Linked DNA regions of Marinoscillum sp. 108. The protein of the gene in region 1 interacts with the protein of each later gene in a pairwise test. Links are inferred from orthologs where the notes say so. Each region holds a gene or a part of one and is shown on either strand. Other genes may lie near its edges.

Region 1 (12,947 bases):
AATTTTCAGCCCCCTTTTCCGAGTTTTGGGTGAACAGCACCGACCCTAACTTTGGTCCGGATTCCCTTCACCTCAGCAACCTTAAAGTCAATCTATCTGCAGGAGAAAACACCCTCATAGGTGATTTATCAAGCCACGACCTCAACGCCTCCGACGTACTCACCTTTAGCCTTGTGTACGATGCGCAAGCGTCCGGAGTCTACAATGGCGCATTTCACATTTCCGAAAATCAACTGTATGTAAACAATACACGCAATATGTGGGCCGGTACCTTCCCGATCATCATAGGTGTGAGTGATGGGGAGCTTACACTTACAGATACCTTCAACATTCAGGTGGTTGACGACATAATACCCATTGATGAGTTTGTTCTGGATAGTGCCAACTCCGCTATGCTTCCCAACCTCTTCTTCAGCGAAGCAGATTGGGGTGACTATGATGGGGATGGAGACATGGATCTGGTAATCACCGGAACGCCAGCCACTACCAGCATATACCGGAATGATGAGGGTGTATTCACCAATATAGAAGCCGGACTGGAAATGGCGGAAGATGGCCCCGTCAGATGGGGTGATTTTGATGGAGATGGAGACCTTGATCTGGCAGTGGGCGGCTCGAGTAAAATATATCGAAATGATGAAGGCACCTTTGTAGACATAGAAGCCAACATAGTTGAAGTTTCATCCGGGGCTATGGCCTGGGGCGATTACGACGGAGATGGGGATCTGGACCTGGCGCTATCGGGCATCACAGCGTCTAGCGATAAAATAAGTAAAATATACCGTAACGATGACGGCATCTTCGTGGACACTGATAGTCCCCTCACCGGAGTATCCTATGGAGACCTGGCCTGGGGCGATTATGATAATGACGGTGATCTGGACCTGGCACTATCTGGTGACGGGCGGTTTATTCTTTACACCATCATTTACCTCAATACTGACAACACCTTTTCTGAAACAATAAGCCTGGAGGGCCTCTCTGAGTCTGCCTTGAACTGGGGCGACTATGATAACGATGGCGACCTGGACCTGCTCGCTGCTGGCAGAAACATTGATCTAACCCCCCGAACCATCATCTATCAAAACCAGAATAACACTTTCGTGGACACAGAGGCAATCCTTCCGGGCGTGAGCTTTGGACATGCCGAATGGGGAGATTATGACCATGATGGTGACCTTGATATCCTCCTGGTAGGTGATACTGGCAACTCCGAGTACATCTCCACTGTACTAAGAAATGACGGTGATGGCTTCACTGATACCCAAGCCTATCTACCCCAAGTGACCTTCGGTGTTGCCAAATGGGCCGATGTGGATGGCGACAGTGACCTGGACGTGCTAGTCACCGGGCTAAATGAAATCAGCTCGGACTTTGCACTCACCCAATACTGGCTCAATACCATCAACCCTAACCGTAGCCCCAGTGCCCTCAGGCTGTCAGATACAATCGTATTGCAGTCATCGGGAGAAAATACTCAAGTGGGTCTTCTAAGCACAGAAGATGCTGACGCAGATAACCTGCACACTTACACCCTGATAGAGGGTGAAGGCAGTACGCATAACTCACTGTTCAAAATTCAAGAAAATGCCCTAATCATCCTGAATGCTCATCTGGCGGCTGGTGAATATTTTATCCGCATTCAGGTTAGTGATAGCGGCGGGGGAACATTCGAAAATACCTTAGTAGTGGCGGTAATAGACGATGTTCCCCCAATTCTTATTCCTTCGGACACCCTGTTCTACCTGGATCAAACAGGGGCAGTTACGCTCACAGCCAATAACATAGCAGGAGAAAGCTATGACCCCTATTCAGGAACCATAACCATGAGCATGGAACGGGGAAACTTTTACTGTGAAGACGTGGGCCCGCAGGAAGTCAGCATTTCGGCCACTGACGCCCATGGTAACACCACCAGTGAGCAGGTTACTATCAGCATTGCCGATACCTTAAGTCCAAAAGTGCAGGATGGTGCGCTCACTTTATATCTGAATGCTGCTGGTGCCGCCATCATCACTTCGGATCAGTCTATGGCCCTTGTTTCTGACAACTGTGGTATTATGAGCACCAGTGTCAGCCAATCCGAATTCAGCTGTGAAAACCTGGGTACTCAGGAAATTACCGTTACCACTGAAGACCACAGTGGTAACTCCACACAGGCACCTATACAGGTAACCCTACTTGATACCCTGGCCCCTATTGCTTCGCTGAAAACAGCCACAGTGGAGCTGAAAGCCGATGGACTGACCACAATGACATTTGCAGACCTGGACAACGGAAGCCTGGACAATTGCGGTATTGAAAGCTCAATCCTGAGTAAGGACACTTTCACCTGTGAGGATCTCGGTGAAAATCAAATCACCATAACGCTGGAGGATGCCAGCGGGAATGTAACCACAGCCACCACACTGGTGACCGTGACTGACCCAGCGGCCCCTGTAGCTCACTTGCAAGAGCTCACTCTAGACCTAAATGATCTTGGAACCGTAACTATCTCAAGCGAGGACATTGATGATGGCAGCACCGATAATTGCGGTATTGAAAGCTTTATCCTTAGTAAGGACACTTTCACCTGTGAGGATCTTGGCGAAAATGAAATCACCGTGACGCTGGAAGATGCCAGCGGGAATGTGACCACAGCCACCACACTGGTGACCGTGACTGACCCAGCGGCCCCCGTAGCTCACCTGAAAGAACTCACCCTAGACCTAAATGATCTGGGAACCGTAAGTATCTCAAGCGAGGACATTGATGATGGCAGCACCGATAATTGCGGCATTGAAAGCTTTATCCTCAGTAAGAACACTTTCACCTGTGAGGATCTCGGTAAAAATCAAATCACCATAACGCTGGAGGATGCCAGCGGGAATGTAACCACAGCCACCACACTGGTGAATGTGACCGATCAAATGGCTCCTGCAGCTCACCTGAAAGAACTCACCCTAGACCTAAATGATCTGGGAACCGTAACTATCTCAAGCGAGGACATTGACGATGGCAGCATCGATAATTGCGGCATTGAAAGTTTTGTCCTCAGTAAGGACACTTTCACCTGTGAGGATCTTGGCGAAAATGAAATCACCGTGACGCTGGAAGATGCCAGCGGGAATGTGACCACAGCCACCACACTGGTGACCGTGACTGACCCAGCGGCCCCCGTAGCTCACCTGAAAGAACTCACCCTAGACCTAAATGATCTGGGAACCGTAAGTATCTCAAGCGAGGACATTGATGATGGCAGCACCGATAATTGCGGCATTGAAAGCTTTATCCTCAGTAAGAACACTTTCACCTGTGAGGATTTAGGAAATAATGAAGTGGTAATCACCCTCACGGACAAAGATGGTAATACTACTGTAGGTAGCACCATTGTTACCATTCTGGATCGCACTGCCCCCACAGCCATTCTTCAAGGTCTTACTATCCAGCTAGATCCCCTGGGCACAGCCATCCTCACCCCCGAAGCGGTGGATAATGGAAGTTCGGACAATTGCGGTTTGGATCAGATAAAACTCTCTAAAGAAACTTTTGGGTGTGATGACATTGGCACCCAGGAGATCACGGTAACCCTGACTGATTTATCGGGGAATGAGACCTCTGAAGTAGTGAATATCATAGTAGTAGGAAACTGTGATCCCCTACATATGGTTGGTGAATTGGAAATGAGTATTTGGCCTAATCCGGCTGATCAGCTTCTGAGGGTATCGCTCAGGAAAGACTATATCTCTCATACGCTGAGGCTGTCAGATGTATCAGGAAAGACAATAGCCAATTTCCCTATCAGTCAGGAACTGATGGAGCTTGACATTTCAGCGTTGAACCCGGGAATATATTTCATCTCTATTCAAGGCAGAGGTGCTCAACTTATCAAATTCATCAAGCGCTAAATCAGAACCTGGCGGCCATCAGCAAGTTCAGGTCTTTATAGCCCAAATTGAACTTGCGAGCCAGGTGAATATTGCAAATGCTACCACGATAGGTATAAACCCCTCGCATAAACCAGGGGTGGTTGAAGATCATTTCATCCACCCCTCCTGCGTCTGCCACGTGCAACAGAATAGGTGTGAAAATATTTGAAATGGCTATGGAAGCTGTACGTGATACCCTGGAAGCAATGTTGGGCACGCAGTAGTGGATCACGTCGTGTTTCTTGAAGGTCGGTTTTTTGTGGCTGGTCATCTCGCTGGTTTCGATACAGCCTCCCTGATCAATGCTCACGTCTATTATGACCGAACCGGATTTCATCTTAGCCACAATCTCTTCCGTGATGACACACTTATTTCTACCCTTTTCGGCACGTATGGCGCCTATTACCACATCCGCTTTGCTAATGGCGCCCTCCAGTGTAGCATTGTCAATCGTAGACGTATGAATCTGTTGCCCAAGAGCATGCTTGATTCGCCTCAGTTTATAAATATGATTGTCAAAAATCTGGATATCCACACCGAGCCCTATGGAAGCTCTGGCGGCATATTCTGCCACGGTACCTGCACCCAGGATGACCACCTGAGTTGGCGGCACACCTGTGATCCCACCCAGGATCACCCCTTGCCCACCATTGGTATTGCTGAGCAATTCTGCCGCGATAAGCATCACCGCACTACCGGCTATCTCGCTCATGGCCCGCACAAGCGGAAGCCCCCCTACTTTGTCTTCGATGAACTCGTAGGCAATGGCAGTGATCTTCTTTGCATTGAGTGCATGAATATATTCTACTGATTGGCGACCCGACTGAAATGCGGAAATGATGGTAGCTCCATCATTGAGGTATTCTATTTCCTCCAGTGTGGGCGGCTCCACTTTCAAAATGATATTGGCTTTAAAAACCTCCTTGGCGGAGTTTACAATTTTAGCACCAGCTTCACTATACTCTCTGTCTGAATAATGCGCGGACTTCCCCGCTCCTGCTTCTACCCAGATTTCGTGTCCGTTGGCAGCCAGCACCTCCACTGACTCTGGTTTGAGGGTCACTCTGCTCTCCTGTAGCGAAATCTCCTTAGGTACCCCTATAAACAATGATTTTGATCCTCTCTTAATCTTTGCAGGTGCCTCTTGTGGGTACATGCTCCGCTCACGGGCTAATTCCGCAAAACCCGATTTCATTTTATCCGCCATGTGAAGCTATGGTTATTTCACGTCCATTGTCTCCCACTAATTTAATACTTATTTCAAGGTGATTTTCAGGTATCAATTCTTTTATCATCTCCGGCCACTCTATCAGACAAATATCTCCTGAATAAAAATATTCATCCACTCCGATATCGAGCGCTTCCTGCAGCTTTTCTATCCGATAAAAATCAAAATGATAAATGGGGTCATCCTCCATGTCCCGGTATTCATTCACAATGGAAAAAGTAGGTGAACTCATGGGATCCTGTACACCAAGACGCTCACAGATCACCTTGATGAGGGTGGTCTTACCAGCTCCCATCTCTCCATTGAAACAGACGATGCGTTGCGCTGTGAGTAGTGGCAGCAATGCATCCGCCACAGCATTCAACTCCCCTTCTTCACTAATTAAAATTGTTTTCATTTAGGTGCCAGCTCTACCAAAGGTATGATCATCTCCTCCATGCTCACCCCACCATGCTGGAAGGTGTCTTTATAGAAGTTGACGTAGTAATTGTAATTATTTGGATAGGCAAAGAAAAAATCTTCGCGCGCAAATGCAAAGGCTGTGCTCACGTTTACTTTTGGCAACCTGAATTCATCGGGGTCTCTGGTGAATAGTACTCCCTTCTCTTCAAAGGCAAGATTTCGCCCGGCTTTATACCGCAGGTTGGTATTGGTGTTTCTGTCACCCACTATTTTATAGGGCTTTTTCACCCTGATGGTCCCATGATCCGTGGTGATCACCACCTTCACATCTTTACCGGATAAGTAGCGCAAAAGGTCATAAAGCGATGAATGTGAGAACCACGACTTGGTGATAGACCGATACGCTGATTCATCTGGAGCCAGCTCTCGGATCATCTGCATATCTGTACGGGCATGCGACAGCATGTCTACAAAATTGAATACAATAGCGTTGAAGTCATTTTTCATCAGGTTTTTGACATTGTCCGTGAGGTTCTTACCATCACTGGCCTTGATGATCTTGTGATAGCTGGCTTTTACCTGAAGACGCTCTTTCTCCAGATTTTTCATTAACAACTGCTCCTCATAGAGGTTCTTTCCATCCTCATCATCTTCACCCACCCACAGGTCGGGATGATTTTTGGCAATATCCAGAGGCATCTGTCCTGCAAAAAGGGCATTTCTGGCGTAAGCCGTAGTAGTTGGCAATATAGAATAGTAGTAGTCTTTGTTCACAATATTGAATAACTCCGATATTTCGGGTTCCAATATTTCCCATTGATCAAATCTGAGATTATCTATGACGATGAGGAAAACCGGCTTTTCACTTTTCAGTAAAGGGAATACCTTCTTCTTGAGTACCTGATGAGAAAGCAAAGGCCTGTCCACATCAGGATCGGTGATCCAATCGCGATAGTTGTCCACGATGAAGTCAGAAAACCGCTGATTGGCCTCCGAGCGCTGAGTATTCAGCACCTCCAACATACTTTTATCATCTGTACTATCAATCTCCAGATCCCAGTACACCAGCTTTCTGTAGAGATCTGCCCACCCCTCAAAATCATCCAGATCCTGCACTGTCATGCTCAACTTCTGAAATTCCTGCTGATAGCTTTGGTTGGTATGCTCAGATACGATGCGCTTATTGTCCAGAATTTTCTTGACCGAGAGGAGTATTTGATTCGGGTTCAGTGGTTTGATCAGGTAATCGGCTATTTTCGCACCGATGGCCTCCTCCATGATGTGTTCTTCTTCACTTTTGGTGATCATGACCACTGGCAGGTTCGGGTGCGTGGATTTAATGTAATTGAGGGTTTCCAGACCGGACATCCCTGGCATATTTTCATCTAAAAAAACCAAATCGAAGGTGTGATGATCTATTTCCTCCAGTGCATCCGATCCGCTATTGACCGGAGTGATCTCAAATCCTTTGTTACTTAAAAAAAGGATGTGTGGCTTGAGGAGATCTATTTCATCATCAGCCCATAAAATTCTATATTTCTGCATTCATCTATTTTTGACGTAAGTGAACAAATATCAAACCGCTTTTTCAATTTGAACAAAAAGAAAATTTTAAACGATCCCGTGTACGGGTTTATCAATATACCCAACGAACTGGTCTTTGATATTATTGAACACACATATTTTCAAAGATTGCGTAGGATCAAACAACTCGGTCTCACAGACTTTGTTTATCCGGGTGCTTTGCATACCAGGTTTCACCATGCCATAGGGGCTACCTACCTCATGCAAAAAACCCTTGACACCCTACGTAGCAAAGGGGTCATGATCTTTGATGCAGAGTATGAAGCTGCGCTGGTGGCCATCCTTTTGCATGATGTTGGGCACGGGCCGTTCTCTCACACCCTGGAGTTCAGTTTATTTAAAGACGTGCAGCATGAGCAGATTTCGCTTTGGATTTTTGATAAACTCAATAAAGAATTTGGCGGCCGACTGGAGTTGGCCAAGCAGATTTTTACGGGAAAATATCATCGGAAATTTCTTCATCAGCTGGTCTCCAGCCAGCTGGACGTGGACCGGCTGGACTACCTGAAGCGCGATAGTTTCTTTACCGGGGTGTACGAGGGCACCATAGGTGCGGAGCGGATCATCAAAATGCTGAACGTCGAAAACGATCAGTTGGTAGTAGAAGAAAAAGGGATTTACAGCATCGAAAACTTCCTCAGTGCCCGTCGCCTGATGTATTGGCAGGTGTACCTTCACAAAACGGCTGTTTCGGCAGAGGCCATGCTCATCTCGCTGATTAAGCGTGCTAAGAAACTCACTCAAAGTGGGAAAGATATTCCCGCAACGCCTGCCTTCAGGATTTTTCTGGAGCGCAACATCACCCAGCAGGAGTTCTTCGACGATAAAGACCTCCTGGATGTATTTGCCATGCTGGACGACATGGATGTGTGGGGCTCCATCAAAATGTGGCAGTCTCATGATGACGTGGTGTTGAGCAAACTAAGCAATGATCTGCTCAACCGCAGGCTTTTCGGCATTCGGCTGTCCAATGACAAATTCAGCTCAGAGCAAATCGATCAGGTCCTGCAGCAATTACTCGCACAGGGCTACTCTGCCCAGGAGGCTAAGTATTTTATCCAAAAGGGCTCCATCAGTAATGCAGCCTATATTGCCAAAGGCGGCAGCATCAATATCCTGATGAAGAGTGGAGAGGTAGTGGACGTGGCTCAGGCTACCGATCTACCCAACATCAAAGCCATGAGCAAAATCGTGAAGAAATACTATCTCTGCTTCCCCAAAAACCTATCTTTACCCGTCTGAACGCCAGGTGTAAAACCACACTTATGAATTTAACGGTAGGTCAAATTGCGGAGATATTGAATGGAGAAGTAGCCGGCGATCCGAATATCCTTATTCTGGGCATTTCTAGTCTGGAGGACGCTCAGTGCGATTCTGTTTCTTTTTTGGCCAACCCCAAATATGAACAGCATTTATATAATACACATGCTGCCGCGGTGATTGTAGGCGTGGATTTTGTACCCAAGCAATCGACTAAAACAGTCCTCATCAGGGTGAATGATCCCTATCTGAGTTTCACTGCGCTGCAGGCAGAGTACCAACGACTCACTATCCTGAAGAAGACCGGAATAGAGGCTCCTGTACATTTGGGAACAGACTTCTCACATTCTGATGGGCTTTATCTCGGTGCATTTGCCTACATAGGCGACCATGTCACCATCGGGAAGAATGTGAAAATACACCCTCAGGTATACATTGGGGACCATTGCACCATAGGTGATCACACGATCATCTATCCCGGAGCTAAGATCTACGAAAGAACCATCATCGGAGCTTATTGCAACATTCAGGCAGGGGCGGTCATTGGTTCACACGGGTTTGGATTTGCCCCCAAGCCGGATGGCTCCTATCAAAACATCCCGCAAACTGGAAATGCGGAGCTGGGCAACCATGTAGATATCGGGGCCAATACCACCATTGACTGTGCTACCCTCGGCACCACCCGCATTGGGGATGGGGTGAAAATCGACAACCTTGTACAGATTGCCCACAATGTGGAAATAGGAAAGCATACGGTGATTGCTGCCCAAACAGGCATTTCAGGTTCTGCCAAGGTGGGCAAGCACGTGATGATCGGTGGGCAGGTAGGTACGGTGGGGCACATTCACATAGCCGATCATACCAAAGTCGGCGCCCGATCGGGGGTTACCAAAAGCACCAAATCTGATCAAATTCTGTTTGGTGTGCCAGCCATGGATCGTCATGGGTACCTGAAATCATACGCCATTTACAAAAAGCTTCCAGAGCTGATGGCGTGCATTCAGGAACTTGAGCAAAAAATCCTAAATTTGACCCCCAACAGCCCAAAATGAAAGTTTACCAACAGACCATCAGGAAGCCAATAACCCTCTCAGGAGTGGGACTACATACAGGTATGGCGGCAAACATTACGTTCAAACCTGCCCGACCCAACCATGGCATCAAGTTTCAACGTACGGACCTCAAAGACCAACCCATCATAGAAGCGGATGTGGACTATGTGATTGATGTGAACCGAGGAACAACGCTGGAAAAAGATGGAGCAAGGGTTCAAACCATAGAGCATGTACTTGCGGCATTGGTGGGAATGGAAATAGACAATATCCTGATCCAGTTGGACAGTCAGGAGACACCGATCATGGATGGAAGTGCCGGTCCTTTCGTGGACGCCTTCCTCAAAGTGGGGATCGAAGAGCAAAACGCCCAGCGTAACTTTTATGAAATCCCGGAAAGCATCTTTTATCAGGACAAAAGTCTGGGAGTGGAGATTGCCGCACTTCCGCTGGATGATTACCGCGTGACTGTGATGGTAGACTACAGCTCCAAAGTACTGGGGAGCCAGCATGCTTCCCTCAATAAGCTCGAAGATTTTCAAAATGACATTGCCAGGAGCCGCACGTTCTGCTTTCTTCACGAAATAGAAGAACTCTACAAAAACGACCTGATCAAAGGGGGCGACCTCAGTAATGCTGTGGTGGTAGTGGATAGAAAGGTGAGACCAGAAGAAGTCGCTAAGCTCAGCAAACTACTGAACAAACCAAAGATTGATTTTTATGGCGAGGGCATTCTCAATGACGAGAAACTCCTCTACCCCAACGAACCAGCCAGGCACAAACTACTGGATGTACTGGGAGATCTGGCACTGGTGGGCAGGCCCATCAAAGCGCAGATACTGGCAGCCAGACCAGGTCACACTACCAACGTGGCCTTTGCCAGAAAGCTCAAAAAAATCATGAGTGAGGCCAGCCACATTCACATTCCCCAGTACGATCCTAAGGTACCGGCTGTTCTGGACATCAATAAGATCTCCAAAATACTGCCCCACCGATATCCTTTCCTGTTGATAGATAAGATTTTTCACCTGGACGATGAGCAGGTGGCTGGCATCAAAAATGTGACCATGAACGAGCCTTTCTTTGCAGGTCACTTTCCGGGAAACCCGGTAATGCCAGGTGTACTCCAGGTGGAGGCCATGGCCCAGATTGGTGGTATCCTGGTACTCAATACGGTACCAGACCCTGAAAACTATTGGACCTACTTTTTGGGGATCGAAAACTTCAAATTCAGGAAAATGGTGGTGCCTGGAGATACACTGGTGATGAAGCTCGAGCTCATGCAGCCCATCAGAAGGGGATTTGCGAAAATGAAAGGTGTGGCATATGTGGGTAACAACCTGGTGTGTGAAGGAATCATGACTGCCAGCATTGTAAGAAAAGATGTATGACGAGTACGCTTTCATACATTCATCCTCAGGCTCAAATAGCTGAAAATGTAACCATTGAAGCCTTTTGCTCTATCGCTGCAGATGTGGTGATTGGAGAAGGTACCTGGATTGGTCCCAACTCTACCATCATGGATGGCGCCCGAATTGGGAAAAACTGTCGCATATTTCCCGGTGCCGTGATCTCCGCCGAACCCCAGGACCTTAAGTATAAAGGTGAGCGATCAACTGCCACCATTGGTGACGATACCATCATCAGAGAGTGCGTGACCATCAATAAGGGAACCAGGCTTGATAGAAATGACACCAAAATTGGCAGAAACTGCGTGCTGATGGCCTACACACATGTGGCCCATGACTGTATCATTAGAGATCACGTTATTCTAGCCAATGCCGTGCAAATGGCCGGGCATGTACACATCGGTGAGTATGCTTTTGTTGGGGGCACCACAGCCATCCACCAGTTTGTGAAAATCGGTGCCCATACCATGATATCCGGTGGCTCGCTGGTGAGAAAAGATGTACCACCCTATGTAACTGCCGCCCGCGATCCCCTCTCATATGCCGGAGTGAATTCCACTGGGCTCAGAAGGCGGGCTTTCTCCAACGATAAAATCAGAGAAATACAGGATATCTATCGAATCTTTTACCTTAGCGGCCTCAACAATACTGAGGCACTTGACAAAATCAAAATGGAGTTGAATCCTTCCGTGGAGCGGGATGACATCATCAAATTCATTGAAGACTCCAACCGTGGTATGATGCGGGGAAATAAAGATTAGCAGATGAAGATCACGCTCACTGACCTTGGTAAAAAATATAACCGCGAATGGGTTTTCCGGCACCTCAACTTTGAGATCAATCCCGGAGATACTATCGCCATCACAGGACACAATGGATCTGGAAAATCCACGCTACTGAAAGTATTGGGTGGCTATCTTACGCCTTCTCAAGGCAAGGTGACCTACGGAGACAACAGGGAGCATATTCAGACACAATTTAGTTTTGCTGCTCCCTACCTCAACCTTCTGGAAGAATTCACACTGAAGGAGCACCTGGCTTTTCATAGTAAATTCAAAAAAGCCCTGTGTCCACATGAAGAGATGCTCTCACTGAGCAACCTCACCGGTGCTGAGGACAAGTTGGTCAAAGATTTCTCCTCAGGCATGAAGCAACGCTTGAGACTGGTGCTGGCCTTTTTTTACGAATCCTCCCTTCTGCTCCTGGACGAGCCCACTTCCAACCTCGATCAGGATGGTACGGACTGGTACCTCTCCATGCTTCAGAAAGTTTCCGATGAACAAACCATGATCATCGCTTCCAATCAACCACAGGAATATGCTGGCGCCAATCAAATCATTTCCATAGAAAATTTCAAGCAATGACAATAAAGGATACCCTGAGGCGTTTGACTCTCAGTATCCAACCTACCGGGTAAGATAATTCTCCAATATTCTTCTGGGTAAAGTGATATAAAATTCTTATTTTTCAATAATTTGCAACTGTCTTAACTAAATTTGACAAAAATCACTCTATGAAAAGAATCACTCAACTACTAACTGCCTTAGTATTTTGTTCTTTAATTGTTTTCGTTTCTTGCAAAAAGAAGAAGAAGTCTGAAAAGGACGATCCAAGAGATGCTGTGGGAATGGCATTATCTAAAACATGGTCGCCTACTTCTGTGACCAAGGATACCGAAAATCGCACCGAGTGGGATGGTTTCACCATTGGATTCACCTACAATTCAGAAACTGACATTGGCGGCTACTCTGTAAGCGGAGTTCCTTCTAACGAAGGTGCCAGCGATGTTTGGGGTTCTGGTTTGAGTTGGACATTTGATGGAGAAGACGAGTCTGCTGACACTGGAACTATCCTGAGAAGTGATGGAGTTACAGTGCAAGCTACTCTTGACAATCCGGACGCGCCTACTACGTTAACGCTCTCATTCACCATTACTGACGCCAGCGCAAGAGCGGCAGGCTTTAACGGTGCGTGGATCTTTACCCTAGCGGCAAACTAATTAAAAACATATTCAATATCTTTGGGGAGTGGTTTTTGACCATTCCCTTTTTTTATGCTTTACCAGGACAAATACTTCGATCAGGACAAGAATTCGATACTCAGG
Region 2 (4,052 bases), 1.6 Mb from region 1 along the record:
AAATACGCTCGGCGATTTCATCAATAGAAGTCAAGGCCTCTGTGTACAGTTCCTCAAACTTTACATGTAGCTCAAAAAACCGCTTTCCTTTGATGTTCCAATGGAATCCGCGGGTGTTTTGATAGTAAATATGAAAGTCGCTGAGTAGTTGATTAAGTTCGATTATTAGTTTTTCTGAATTCATGATCTTTTTTTGTTTTTACTTACTTAGAATAACAAAAAGATCAAGGTTTTGTTCGGACTTTTCCCTGACAAAATAGTCCTCATGTGAGATAGAAAGAACCAGTTCGTCCGACTGGTTTTTGAGTTTATTTCGGTTTCGTCTATTGAGGATTTCATAGGGCTTTCTGAGCAGTGCCGCCGGGAGCCTGTATTGCAGGTCCAGGATGTCATACTTCATGATTTTCTGCACAGACTTGCGGTTGCGCTCATGGTATTCCATCACCTTTTCATTGCCCGCTATTCCTTTCATATCTACTGAGGAGAAATATTTTCCAGCCAGAGTGGCCAATTGATCTGCGGTATATTCCCGGATGTGCCATGGATTACGGCTCAGGGTCATTTTGATGTTGGGCGTAGATAGAATTGCTTTTCCTCCAGGCTTTAGGATGCGGTGGATTTCTGAAAGAAAAAGTTCATCCTGCTGAATGTGCTCGATCACCTGAAAACTTACCACCGTATCAAAACTATTATCCGGCAAATCGATGGGAGGAAAAACACCTGACTCAAAGCGCGCATTCTTGAATTTTCCACGTAATGTTTCAATAACTCCTTCAATTTTATCGAGTCCCAAATAACTATCTACTTTATTCAGAAGTAGGGATACGCCCCTGCCTTCGCCGCAGCCCAGTTCCAGCAAGTCTCCCGAAACCAGCGGCTCAGCTGCGTAATAAGCTTTTAGGAGCCTTTGATGGATGGGGTTGTCTGAGGGGATCTGGTCTGATGTGATCTCAGTAGTATATACACTCATGGCAATTTTTTTGGCAAAGAAACCAAATTATTACTTAACTTTTTTGCCTTATGCAGCGACAGAGAAGTGGTTTTCTTATTTTCCTTATTTGTCTGGCATCGGTTTCTCATGCTTTAGACCTTTCCAGAATTAACCTTGGCTTTCAATATGATCTCAGTGCCGGCATGACCATCAGTCATCGGGTGGTGGAGGTGAATGAAGGTGTGGCGGTTTATTTTAGGGTGAGCACCGATAGCCTGGGTGCATGGCAGAGTCATTTTCTTTTGCAGGAGAGATACAATTCACTCAAGCATGATACCCTGAGTAATTACACGCTGGATACACTGCAGATCAGTCTGTCTTCCGGATACTTTAAACTTACCCTGCCCCAGTCCTCAAAAGCATTGTTGCTCATCAGTATGGTGGACCTCAACAGAGGGCTGTACAGAATTGGAGATGTTAGGATTTCAACCCCTGTGGGGTTTACTCCAAACCTTCCGCTGGATGAGCGGGGCCTCCCAATTTTTGATAGTTATGTGACGGGTGAGAGCGTACGCATAGCAGGTGAAGTAGGCGAGCTCCATGCATACCAATACCTGGATGATTTTGGGTCGGCAGACCCACCCATGGGCCTCATGAAGCCTATAGCTCCCAGCCTGTCCATCGATAGTTCTTTTTATTTTGAAGGGGAGCTGGTCAGTATGGAGAACTACCACTTTTACCTCATTCAGGAGGATACCCTGGCTCAAACCGCCCTTACGCTGCTCAAGTGTCCTGCGTACTATCCGGAGTTCAAGCGATTGGATGAACTGATTGGTCCGCTTACATACATCACCACTCCTACGGAGCTCAAGGCCATCAGTGATAGTCAAAGTAAAAAGATTTTTGAAAATTTCTGGCTCAATACCTACGGGACCAAGTTTAGAGCGAAAAATGCCATTCGTGTCTTCTACAAGCAGGTGGAAGATGCTAACAGACTTTTCACGGATTACAAGCAGGGATGGAAAACTGACCGGGGGATGATCTACATCATCTTTGGTCTTCCAGATCAGGTCTTCCGCAATGAAAGCACAGAGGTCTGGAAATATAATGACGGCCCTGAATTTGAATTCATCAGGATTTCAACTCTCTTTACACCCACAATGTATACCTTGAAGCGTGACCGCCAGTATGAGCGGCTGTGGTATTCACAGGTAGGGGATCTCAGAAAAGGCTTATAAATGGAAGTAAAGAAAAATGAACATATGATCTATGGCATACGGGCTGTCATAGAAACCATCCATGCAGGAAAGGATCTTGAGAAAGTGTTCATTCAGAAGGGGTTGAAAGGGGATCTGGCGAAAGAGCTTCAGGGGCTTATTCATGGGAGACAGATTCCACTCTCCACGGTGCCTGTAGAAAAAATCAACAGTTTTACCCGTAAAAACCATCAGGGAGTGGTGGCCTTTTTGTCTCCTGTACAATACCACAAAATAGACCATGTGCTGCCTGCCGTATTTGAAAACAGACGTGTGCCTCTTATCCTTATACTGGATAGGGTTACGGATGTCAGAAATTTTGGAGGGATTGCCCGTACTGCTGAGTGCATGGGTGTGGATGCCATACTGATCCCTACCAAAAACAGTGCTCAAATCAATGCGGATGCCATCAAGACGTCAGCCGGAGCACTCAATTTTATTCCCGTGTGCAGAGAGGCCAATCTGAAAGAAGCCATCCAGTTCTTAAAGGACTCTGGGCTTCAGATAGTGGCCAGTACTGAGAAAGCAGAGTCTTACTTTCAGGATATCGATTTGATGGTACCCACGGCCATCATAGTGGGTTCTGAAGATGAGGGAATTTCATCTGCCTACCTGGCCATGGCCGATAAACAGGTGAAAATCCCTATCAGTGGAGAAATAGCTTCGCTAAATGTGTCAGTGGCTGCCGCCATGGCTCTGTACGAAGTAAATAGGCAAAGGCTTATATAAACTTCTCGCCTTTTTCCATTTTCACATCGGTGACAAACCGCCTGAAAATACCCGAATCTTCCTTTTTGCAGATCAGGAGTACATCCTCAAAGTCAGCAACGAGGTAGCCTTCCAGTCCCTGGGCTACGATCACACGATTGGTTTCGCTGAGAATGTAATTATCCTTAGAGTCGTAAGTGATCACATTACCCTCTATTACGTTTTCGTTCTCATCTTTGGTCTTGATTTCGTGCAGGGCATTCCATGAGCCCAGATCGGACCACCCAAAATCCCCCAAAACCACATATACACTGTCCGACTTCTCCATGATGGCATAATCTATGGAGTTGCTTTTGGAGAGCGAATAAGCCGATTTGATAAACTTCGGCTCATCGGGAGTATAGTAAATGCCAGAACCTTCCTCAAAAGTTTCCGCCAGCTCGGGCTGATACGTTTCAAAAGCATTGATGATGGCCGTGACACTCCACACAAAAATGCCGGCATTCCATACAAAATCGCCGCTAGCAATGAATTTCTCAGCCAGTTCTAGTTCGGGCTTTTCAGTGAAAGTCTTTACCTTCTTGATTTCTTCGTCGGATTCTTCAAACTGGATATAACCGTATCCGGTTTCAGGTCTGTGGGGCTCTATGCCTATAGTAAACAGACGTTCATCGTCTGCGTGGTCCACTGCCTGCCCAATCACCTCCACAAAAGCTGCTTCTTTAAAGATGACATGATCGGATGGCAAAATGACCATTACGCCATTAGGATCTTTTTCTTTGATTTTATAGGCAGCGTAGGCAATGCAAGGGGCTGTATTTCGTTTGGAGGGCTCGAGAAGTATATTCTCGCTGGGTAGCTCAGGTAGCTGCTCGGCAAGAAGATCTTTGTATATTTCGTTGGAAACCACCCAGATATTTTCAGAGGGTACAGTTTCCTTAAACCGGTCAAAGGTCATTTGAAGCAAAGTTCTGCCTGTTCCCAAAACATCTAGAAATTGTTTTGGTTTATTATTGCGGCTGTAAGGCCAAAACCTTGTTCCTGTACCACCTGCCATAATCACTACATGGATATTCTTGTTCATGTTGACTGTTGCTGAAATTAATGCTTTCTGGATTATTTTCGACAAATATAGACCAATGCTACAACCTGCACAG

What was found.
Region 2: the proteins of tsaE (region 1) and rlmB interact in binary tests that used the Escherichia coli proteins (3 or more experiments, as listed by UniProt). The link is inferred for Marinoscillum sp. 108 from one-to-one orthologs.

What each region holds. Positions count from the first base shown.
Region 1 is NZ_LR734808.1:1,697,858-1,710,804, forward strand. What follows is about bases 3,820-6,818. They hold tsaE (tRNA (adenosine(37)-N6)-threonylcarbamoyltransferase complex ATPase subunit type 1 TsaE), read right to left. Parts: upstream 5,534-6,818; coding sequence 5,105-5,533; downstream 3,820-5,104. Other genes in these bases: GV030_RS07095 (T9SS type A sorting domain-containing protein), read left to right, coding at 3,820-3,887; GV030_RS07100 (alanine dehydrogenase), read right to left, coding at 3,889-5,115; GV030_RS07110 (bifunctional response regulator/alkaline phosphatase family protein), read right to left, coding at 5,530-6,818. Outside these bases: more of GV030_RS07095, read left to right, coding at 1-3,819; more of GV030_RS07110, read right to left, coding at 6,819-7,083; GV030_RS07115 (HD domain-containing protein), read left to right, coding at 7,132-8,364; lpxD (UDP-3-O-(3-hydroxymyristoyl)glucosamine N-acyltransferase), read left to right, coding at 8,388-9,434; GV030_RS07125 (bifunctional UDP-3-O-[3-hydroxymyristoyl] N-acetylglucosamine deacetylase/3-hydroxyacyl-ACP dehydratase), read left to right, coding at 9,431-10,825; lpxA (acyl-ACP--UDP-N-acetylglucosamine O-acyltransferase), read left to right, coding at 10,822-11,604; GV030_RS07135 (ABC transporter ATP-binding protein), read left to right, coding at 11,608-12,207; GV030_RS07140 (hypothetical protein), read left to right, coding at 12,471-12,842; GV030_RS07145 (hypothetical protein), read left to right, coding at 12,897-12,947. UniProt on the Escherichia coli protein: Required for the formation of a threonylcarbamoyl group on adenosine at position 37 (t(6)A37) in tRNAs that read codons beginning with adenine.
Region 2 is NZ_LR734808.1:3,337,742-3,341,793, forward strand. Bases 1,044-4,042 are described here. They hold rlmB (23S rRNA (guanosine(2251)-2'-O)-methyltransferase RlmB), read left to right. Parts: upstream 1,044-2,169; coding sequence 2,170-2,916; downstream 2,917-4,042. Other genes in these bases: GV030_RS13585 (GWxTD domain-containing protein), read left to right, coding at 1,044-2,169; GV030_RS13595 (mannose-1-phosphate guanylyltransferase), read right to left, coding at 2,909-3,979. Outside these bases: GV030_RS13575 (Dps family protein), read right to left, coding at 1-184; GV030_RS13580 (bifunctional 2-polyprenyl-6-hydroxyphenol methylase/3-demethylubiquinol 3-O-methyltransferase UbiG), read right to left, coding at 200-970; more of GV030_RS13585, read left to right, coding at 1,021-1,043. UniProt on the Escherichia coli protein: Specifically methylates the ribose of guanosine 2251 in 23S rRNA.